3 regions of the Alteromonas sp. McT4-15 genome follow, and region 3 is predicted to be linked to each of the others. Evidence: predicted binding sites of a transcription regulator. Region 3 holds the regulator's gene; each other region holds the start of a gene.
The links. The regulator MetJ, encoded in region 3, represses methionine synthesis genes. The targets are predictions, from matches to a motif close to TAGACGTCTAGACGTCTA.

Region 1: the regulator MetJ is predicted to act here: its motif matches at 1,358-1,375, upstream of serA (phosphoglycerate dehydrogenase).
Region 2: the regulator MetJ is predicted to act here: its motif matches at 2,126-2,143, upstream of msrA (peptide-methionine (S)-S-oxide reductase MsrA).

Annotation. Positions count from the first base shown of each region.
Region 1 is NZ_JAJALG010000002.1:92,077-95,245, forward strand. It holds gene LHL20_RS02240 (hypothetical protein) at 1-458, shown strand, start outside; gene rpiA (ribose-5-phosphate isomerase RpiA) at 612-1,268, shown strand; gene serA (phosphoglycerate dehydrogenase) at 1,522-2,751, shown strand; gene LHL20_RS02255 (DUF481 domain-containing protein) at 2,830-3,169, opposite strand, start outside.
Region 2 is NZ_JAJALG010000015.1:31,361-34,529, forward strand. It holds gene LHL20_RS12060 (alkaline phosphatase family protein) at 1-178, opposite strand, end outside; gene LHL20_RS12065 (hypothetical protein) at 281-1,402, shown strand; gene msrA (peptide-methionine (S)-S-oxide reductase MsrA) at 1,501-2,046, opposite strand; gene LHL20_RS12075 (thiol-disulfide oxidoreductase DCC family protein) at 2,300-2,695, shown strand; gene LHL20_RS12080 (SDR family NAD(P)-dependent oxidoreductase) at 2,685-3,169, shown strand, end outside.
Region 3 is NZ_JAJALG010000027.1:53,579-56,747, reverse strand. It holds gene LHL20_RS16030 (malic enzyme-like NAD(P)-binding protein) at 388-1,626, shown strand; gene metJ (met regulon transcriptional regulator MetJ) at 1,700-2,032, opposite strand; gene metF (methylenetetrahydrofolate reductase) at 2,194-3,081, shown strand.

The DNA.
Region 1 (3,169 bases), on a different contig from region 3:
TCATTTTGGCGTTTGGATTAGTGATCTTCGGCCTAGCTATGTATTGGGACAGCAAAGACACAGCAAGACAAACTCGCGCTTCAGACGTTGCATTTTGGCTGCACCTTATTTCGGCGCCAATGATTGTACACCCTATATTTCAAAGTCTAGGCGTGCTTGAAGGTAGCGGCGATCTGTTTATCTCGCTTATTGTTTTGGCTCTGTACGTGCTACTTGCCATCATATCTATCGCCGTTGACCGTCGTGCCATTATGGTTTCGGCCCTGACCTATGTGGTTTACACCTTCTCAGCACTTATGGAAGACTTTGGCATGGTGTCTTCAAGCTTTGCTATCACAGGTCTGTGCATTGGTACTTCACTGCTTCTGCTTTCAGCGTATTGGCATAGCTGCCGTCGCTGGGTATTAAAGCTAGTGCCTCAACAAATGCAATTAAGACTGCCAGAAGCTAAGGTGTAAGCACGAGGGCATATTGACCTTTCCCCAACGCAGCAAAATTTGTTTTGCTGCGTTTTTCATTTTTAAGTTCTTGTCAAAATATCCACTCGTTTAGGTGGGTTCACGTTATTTTATCGGTTACACTGCAAGCAAAAATACCCAGAGAGTAACCCTATGGATCAGAATGCAAAGAAACAGGCCGTGGCAAAAGCGGCTATTGCCTACGTAAAACCAGACAGTATTGTTGGTGTTGGTACAGGCTCAACCGTTAACTTTTTTATTGAAGAACTCGGCAAAATAAAACACCAAATAGAAGGCGCAGTATCAAGCTCTGAAGCATCTACCGAGCGCTTGAAAGCACTGGGCATTGAAGTTTTCGAACTTAACGAAGTAAGTGACCTTTCTGTGTATATCGACGGCGCTGACGAAGTGACTGAGCACAAGCATATGATAAAAGGTGGTGGTGCAGCGCTAACCCGTGAAAAAATTGTTGCTGGTGCAGCCACAACGTTTGTGTGTATTGTTGACGAGAGTAAACGTGTGCCTGTTTTGGGTAAATTCCCACTGCCTGTTGAAGTTATTCCGATGGCACGTTCATTCGTTGCAAGAGAGTTAGTGAAACTTGGTGGTGATCCTGAATATCGACAAGGTGTGGTCACCGACAATGGCAATGTAATTCTTGATGTTCACAATCTTGAAATTTTAAACCCACGAGAGCTTGAACAAAAAATCAATAATATTCCAGGTGTAGTAACGAACGGTATATTCGCGCTTCGTGGCGCAGACATTGTCCTTTCAGCTACCGATGCGGGTGTTGATACATATAAATAGCCTTTTTGCTGACACTGCGCACACACGCTGGGTGCAGTGTTAGCACAATTACCACTTTTATCTTTGGCTATTTTCTGATAGCTTTCGTTTAGACGTCTAGATGGCCTTGAAGATAATCGACGACGCCTATCATAATGAAGTGAGTTAAGACCACTCAACGTATAAAGCGGCCCTAGTGGTGAATATATACTGGTAGCAACCCTACAAAAACGTAGTTATTGCCCACATTACATCAGCGAGAGATAGCGAGTTCATGAGCAAAGTTTCATTAGAGAAGGATAAAATCCGAATTTTATTGCTAGAAGGCGTTCACCAAAGTGCATTGGAAACCCTTAAAAGTAATGGTTATAGCAACATTGAGTTTCTTAAAACCTCGCTTCCAGAAGATGAGCTAATTGAGAAAATCAAAGACGCCCACTTTGTTGGTATTCGCTCGCGTACCCAAATTACAGAGAAAGTCGTTGAAGCAGCTCAAAAGCTAGTAGCCATTGGTTGCTTTTGCATTGGTACAAACCAAGTTGACCTTGAAGCAACGCAGCGCCGAGGTATTCCCGTATTTAACGCGCCGTTCTCAAATACCCGCTCTGTAGCAGAATTAGTACTTGGCCAAATTATTCTTCTATTGCGTCAAGTGCCCAGCAAAAATGCAAAAGCGCACCGTGGCGAGTGGGAAAAAACAGCGGTTGGTTCTTATGAAGCACGCGGTAAAACACTTGGTATTATTGGGTATGGTCACATTGGTACGCAATTGAGTATACTTGCCGAACATTTGGGTATGCGCGTTCAGTTTTTCGATATTGAAGATAAACTGGTACTGGGCAATTCAGCCCAAGTTAAGTCGCTTGAAAAGCTTCTTAACACGTCAGATGTGGTTTCTCTTCACGTACCAGAAACACCACAAACACAGAATATGATTGGGGCAGAACAACTGGCACAAATGAAGCCTGGCAGCATATTGATTAATGCATCTCGCGGTACGGTTGTAGATATTGAAGCGCTGGCAAATGCGCTTGAGAGTGGCCATTTAAATGGGGCCGCTATCGACGTATTCCCTGTTGAGCCTAAGTCGAATACCGAAGAATTCCAATCTCCTTTGCGTAAATTCGACAATGTAATTCTAACGCCGCACGTGGGTGGTAGCACACAAGAAGCGCAAGAGAATATCGGCATTGAAGTAGCGGGTAAACTGGCCAAATACAGTGACAACGGCTCTACGTTATCTGCGGTTAACTTCCCTGAAGTATCGTTGCCAGAGCACACTGGACGCTCGCGTTTATTGCATGTTCACAAAAACCAGCCTGGTATTTTAACGCAAATTAACCAAGCATTTGCGCAGAAAGATATCAATATTGAAGCGCAATACCTACAAACCAATGCTGAAATTGGTTACGTGGTAGTTGATGTAAAAGAAGACCGTGGCTATGAGGCATTGGCCGAATTGCAACAAATTGAAGGTACGATAAAAACCCGTATTCTTCATTAATTGTTGGGCACTACGTCTTAAACAAAAAACGCTGCAAATGCAGCGTTTTTTTATATCTAACAATTAGCCACTATTGGCTTAGAAGAAGTTGTATACCAAGCTAACCGCTGTTTCAGTATCAAGCTTCTCGACACCTTCTGCGACTTGCGAGTTGTGATCTAGCTTGAAAGATAAGCGCATTGAAAGGTTACCGCTAATTGTTGCAGTAAGCGCAGATTCTGCACGTGACTTCGTGTTCTCTTCACCCACTTCGGTACTGGCTGTTTGTGTGAACTTCGCCGTATCTGAAATTTTCCATGAGTAAATGGTTGAAGCACGAACGATGACACTGTTCTGACTTTCATCTTCCTGAGTTTCAACAAATGAATAACCCGGACCGATTGAGTATTCTAGCGTGTGCTTTTTAGTTTGAAGCACT
Region 2 (3,169 bases), on a different contig from region 3:
CGACTTGTGCTTGCCCGTTAATTGTCGTTTTATCGTGGGTTAAGGACAATTTTGGTGCGTCCGCGATAGAAGTACACACCCATATGTAGCATGAGTTTTCTGTTACTTTTCGTACAATAGGCCCTGCAATGACAAGTGGAAGTTGCTGCGTAGAAATGACTAAACCCTCTAAGTACACATTTACAAACCTTTACCTTACTCTTTTTTGTCTATAAACGGTATGCTGGATATACTCCCTTACAATTTAGAAGCAGAATGTTTCAAAAAGGAATCTTTTAGCATGTTAAGAAACTCGATGTTTACTGCTTGTGTGGTGTTGGCAATCTCTGCCTGCAGTGAGCCTAAGGACGTTGTTATTGCTCCCCAAAAGACCGATCTTACTGAGGTCTCAGTGGGTCAATGGATCAAAGACAGTAGTGGAAAGGTCATGTTTGATCCTCAAACATCCGGTTTAGTGGAAGTAGGCGGGCAACTTATCACGATTGCTGATGCCAGTGCTGATGTTACACAGCAGTTGAAGTTACATACGATTGACCCTGCCAGCGCTACGCTTACGCATTCAAGTGCCACATTTTCATTTTCTAATGCAGTCAGACGCAGTTGCTTCTACACGTACTTAAGCTCACAACCCGATTTAGAAGCGTTAGCCGTAGATCCTCGCGACCCCAAGATTATTTATACCGTAACAGAAGACGCTACTCGCACAGGTGCTTTAAGCCCGCGCTGTGAATCTAAGTACGAGGCTACTGGCTCAACAGATTATCCAACACTTTTGGTTAAACTAACGCAAAAAGACAACGGCAGCGTTGAAATGAGCGATGTACGCCCGCTTCAGTTTCCTATTGATTTTGAGGTAGGTAACTTCCCCAATGATGGCATTGAGGGGTTAACCATGGATAGTGACGGTACGCTTTATATTGGCCTAGAAAAAGATAAAGCGGGTCAACCTAGAATCTTTACACTTAATATTGGCGATGATTTTTGGTCATCTAGCGATTTTGCCAGTGTGTCAGATCCTCAATTACGTCTTCCCGTTTTTACTTCGGGAAATCATCCTATTAACGGACTTGCGCTTCACATCACACAAAGCGGTGACGTATTTTTGCTCGCGGCTGCACGCAATGATAATGAACTTTGGGTAATTGACAGTACAAAACAAAAAGCCACAAAGCGGATCCCCATAACGTTTAAAGTTAACGGCGGCGAAGCGTGTGGTGAGTATCTCATGGATAATGCGTCAATGGAGGGGCTTGTTGTGGTTGATTCAACGCTATGGATAATTAACGATCCATGGGAAAAAAACTACATGAAAAACGCTACCTGCGAAGCCGATACCCCTCGGTACGAAGATCTTGCACCTTTGTTATTCCCGCTTACATTAAAAGCAAGTTGGTTTGAGTAGTTTTTACCTATTAGTCGGGTAAAAAAGGGTTGTTAGTACAACCCTTTTTTAATTTGTGAAGAACAGCTTTAAGCGTGCACTTGCGTTGAGTAATGTGATTAAGCGTCGCTTCTTAAACGAGATGCAAATGTCTTCTTAAATTTTGCTAATTTAGGCGCAACAACCATTGAGCAATATTGGTTCTGAGGATTGTTTTTAAAATAGCTCTGGTGGTATTCCTCAGCAGGGTAATAATTATTGATTGCGACAATTTCTGTGACTACCGGATCTGGCCAAATGGCATCTTCAGTAATTTCTGCAACAATTTTTTCAGCTTCTGCTTTTTGCGCTTCATCGTGGTAAAAGATAGCACTGCGATACTGTGTACCCACATCGTTACCCTGTCGATTTAGCTGTGTAGGGTTATGTAATGCGAAGAAGATTTCCAGTATTTCGCGGTACGAAATAATATCGGCATCAAAATTTATTTGTACCACTTCTGCATGGCCGGTATCACCTTTGCAGACTTCTTCATAGGTTGGATCTGCTTTTTCTCCGCCAGCGTACCCAGATATTGCATTATCAACACCTTCTACTGTGTTGAAAGCCGACTCAATACACCAAAAGCAGCCGCCTGCGAGCGTTGCAACTTGCTTGTTAGCCATAATAAAACCTCAATAAAAATCAACTTGCACTAGTGTGGGTGCGAGAGCCTTACAACTCAAGTCATCCAAGCCTGTTTTTTTAGCGTATAAACGAATAATTAATTATAAAAAATCAACCCTGCGAGTTTACATGCAGGGGAATCGGTATCCCAAGTAGCATGGTCATCAGGCCAACTAAGTAAAACGTGAATAACAATAGCTCAACAACGTATTTTGTAAGAGCGCTAAGTGTAAATAATTCAAAGGTGGTTTCGTGATTATTTTCTACGATAGCTATTGCCCATTATGTATGGCAGAAATGAGGCATCTGAAAAAGCGAGATAAGCATAATCGGCTTACACTGGTTGACATTCAGGCTCCTGATTTCGCTTCTCGTTACCCTTCGCTTGATTGGCAAGCACTAAATGCGCGCATACACGGGATGACCGACGACGGTATTGTAATAACAGGCCTAGATGTCACTCATCTGGCTTGGAAAGCGGTGGGAATGGGCTGGCTATATGCTCCGCTTCGCTGGCCTGGTATACGCATTATCGCAGACGCCGTATACAACATTTTCGCAAAACATCGCTATACGATTTCATACTGGCTAACAGGTAAAAAACGAACCTGCGAACGCTGTGTACCCGGAGAAAGTAATGACAACTAAAACACTTATAGTCGGTGCTTCTGGTGGAATTGCATCGGCACTTATTCATCAATGTGCTTCGCGAGGTGACGATGTAATTGCGGTGACTCGTGGCAGTGTCTCTACCGATAGTAGTGCTTCAAACATAATGTATGTTCAATTAGCCGAACAAGACGATAAACATATTGCATCGTTTATTGAACAGCTTAGAGAAGACGATGTCGTGTTAAATACGGTGATAATAACCACTGGTTTTCTTCACGATGAGAATAAAAACATACACCCTGAAAAACGCTTAGAAGATGTGCGTGAAGACGCACTTGAAACATACTTCGCGGTAAATACCATCATTCCTTCGCTATGGATAAAGCACTTGGTCAACGTTATGGATAAAAACGATGCAACCTTAGTATGTTTAAGTGCGCGGGTGGGAAGTATTTCCGATAACGGGTTGGGAGGCTGGTATGGTTATCGCGCCTCAAAGGCGGCGCTTAA
Region 3 (3,169 bases):
AAGACTGTTTTTGTTACCCACATCCCCACATTTAAAAATACAGTATGCGTATGAGGTTGATGTCATTAATAAATCATATGAATGGCAATTATAGCGCTATATTACTGGTCTAATAAGTACGCGTCACCTACATTGGTACATGAGAATTCTGATCAGATATGTACACAGTGAAAGGCTGTGTTAGAGTTGCGATCAACAAGCGATATAGTGAGTATTAATTTTGTGAATAATACCTTACTATTGCCTGTGCATCAGCTAAGGCTGGATTAATTCTAACAAAAACGTCGTGTAACCCTTGCTGTAACATTAACAATAACAACGATAAAAATGCGTACAAGGCGTGAGCGAAGACACCGATGAACCCTACATCTAAGGATACCATTTTACATGTCAGATTTTAGACAACGCGCACTTGATTACCATGCTAAACCCACGCCGGGAAAAATTCGCGTGGAGCTTTCTACCCCGGCTGATAGCGTTGACGATCTTGCACTCGCCTATAGTCCCGGCGTTGCCGAGCCTGTCAGAGAAATAGCTGAAGATCCTGATAACGCCTATAAGTATACTGCGAAAGGCAATATGGTTGCTGTTATTAGTAACGGTACTGCTATTTTAGGACTGGGTAATCTTGGACCTTTAGCATCTAAACCTGTAATGGAAGGTAAAGCGCTTTTGTTTAAACGCTTCGCTGGACTCGATGCCATTGATATTGAAGTTAAGCACAGAACTACCGAAGAGTTTATTAACACGGTAGCCAACATTGCAGACACGTTTGGCGGTATTAACTTAGAAGATATCAAAGCGCCAGAATGTTTTGAAATAGAACAAGAACTTATCAAGCGCTGTAATATCCCTGTGTTCCATGACGATCAACACGGAACAGCTATCGTTACCGCTGCGGGTATGCTTAATGCCCTTGAAATTCAAGGTAAGTCGATAGAGAGCGCCAAGATTGTATGCATGGGCGCAGGCGCAGCGGCTGTTGCATGCATGGAGCTACTGATTAAGTGCGGCGCGCAGCGCGAGCGTATTTACATGCTCGATAGAAAAGGGGTTATTCACACTCGTCGCGAGGATTTAACCGAACATAAAAAGCTCTTTGCAAATAATACTGACAAGCGCACTCTTGAAGACGTGATGGAAGGCGCTGATATATTTGTAGGCGTTTCTGGTCCAGATGTACTGCCTCCAGAAACGTTAGCATTAATGGCTGAAAACCCAATTGTGTTTGCTTGTTCAAACCCAGACCCAGAAATAAAGCCTGAACTTGCTCACGAAGTACGCAAAGACTTAATTATGGCCACTGGCCGTTCGGACTACCCGAACCAAGTAAACAACGTACTGTGCTTCCCGTTCATCTTCCGTGGTGCTCTGGATGTACGTGCTAAAGCCATTAACGATGAGATGAAAGTGGCCGCGGTTGAAGCGCTGCGCGCTATCACTAAAGAAGAGGTGCCAGCAGAGGTACTTGCGGCAAGTAAAAGTGAGAGTTTGACGTTTGGTAAGGACTATATTATCCCGAAGCCTATGGACCCTCGCTTGTGTGAACGTATCGCGTCTGCGGTATCAAAAGCCGCTATTGAGTCTGGTGTAGCGCGCATCGTGCAAACACCAAATGCTGAATAACAACTAATAAAAACGGCGCTTATCTTAAGCGCCGTTTTTCATTATCTATAGCCAACAATTGTTGAGTATTTGCTTACGCGTCTTCTGTCACGTCATTCTCGAAACTAGGGTCTATGCCCATCTCTTCCATAATACGTCTAGCTTCTGCCGGCACGCGATTAGGATTGTCTTTTCTCAAATCATCATCATTGGGCAGGGGTTGCCCTGTAAATGCATGTAGAAATGCTTCGCACAGCAACTCTGAATTGGTTGCGTGTCGTAAATTATTTATCTGCCGACGAGTGCGTTCGTCTGTCAACGCTTTAAGCACATTAATGGGTATAGAAACAGTGACTTTCTTAACCTGTTCGCTCTTTTTACCATGCTCTGCGTAGGGGTGAATATATTTACCGTTCCATTCTGCCATTGTACTAACTCGGTCTACTCTTATTTATGTTATGAATAGAAATTCTAAACAAGTTCACGAAAAGGTCAATTGAGCAGTGTAAACCTCTTGACGTCTAGACATATATTCTTTAATTTAGACGTCTAAACGTCTATATGATTACTATTTTGAGAGAATAAGCCATGGTTTCTTACGCACAGGGTATCGATGCATTAAATCAGTCACTATCAGAGCTGCGTGATATTGATGTGTCTTTTGAGTTTTTCCCACCGAAAACCGAAGCCATGGAAAAAACACTCTGGAAATCAGTTGAGCGTCTTGCGCCGCTAAAACCAAGTTATATGTCAGTAACCTATGGTGCAAACAGTGGCGAGCGCGATAGAACACACGATGTGGTAAAGCGCATTCAACAACAAACAGGCGTAGCAGCTGTGCCGCATTTAACCTGTGTTGATGCAAGCCGTGAAGAGTTAAAGCAAATTGCACAAGATTACTGGGACTCCGGCATTCGCCGTATCGTTGCCCTGCGTGGTGACTTACCACCGGGTGTCGATAAAACAGAAATGTACGCGTCAGACTTAGTCGCATTGCTAAAAGACGTGGCTGATTTTGACATTTCAGTTGCAGCGTATCCTGAAAAACACCCTGAAGCACCTAACGCTCAATTCGATCTACTGAATTTAAAGCGCAAAGCTGAAGCGGGCGCCACAGAAGCCATTTCACAGTTCTTTTTTGATACCAGCGTATTCTTACGCTTTAGAGACCGTGCCGCCGCCGCAGGGGTAGACCTAGACCTGGTGCCCGGAATATTACCCGTTACCAATTACCAAACTTTGGTGAAGTTTGCCGGGTTTACCAATGTGCACGTACCGGGTTGGCTACATAAAATGTTCGACGGATTAGATGAGGACGACCAAGCAACACGTAACCTTATTGGTGCCAACATTGCCATGGACCAAGTTAAAGTGTTGGCAAAAGAAGGCGTTAAACATTTTCACTTCTACACGCTTAATCGCAGTGAGTTGAGCTATGCCATTTGTCACATGCTTGGAGTGCGCGGAAACGGATAAATAGCTTTTTACACAAAAGTTTTGCTACAACGTCTTCTCACAGTTAACATTTCATAAGGTGCGCTAAGGTGCACCTTATTCTTATCTT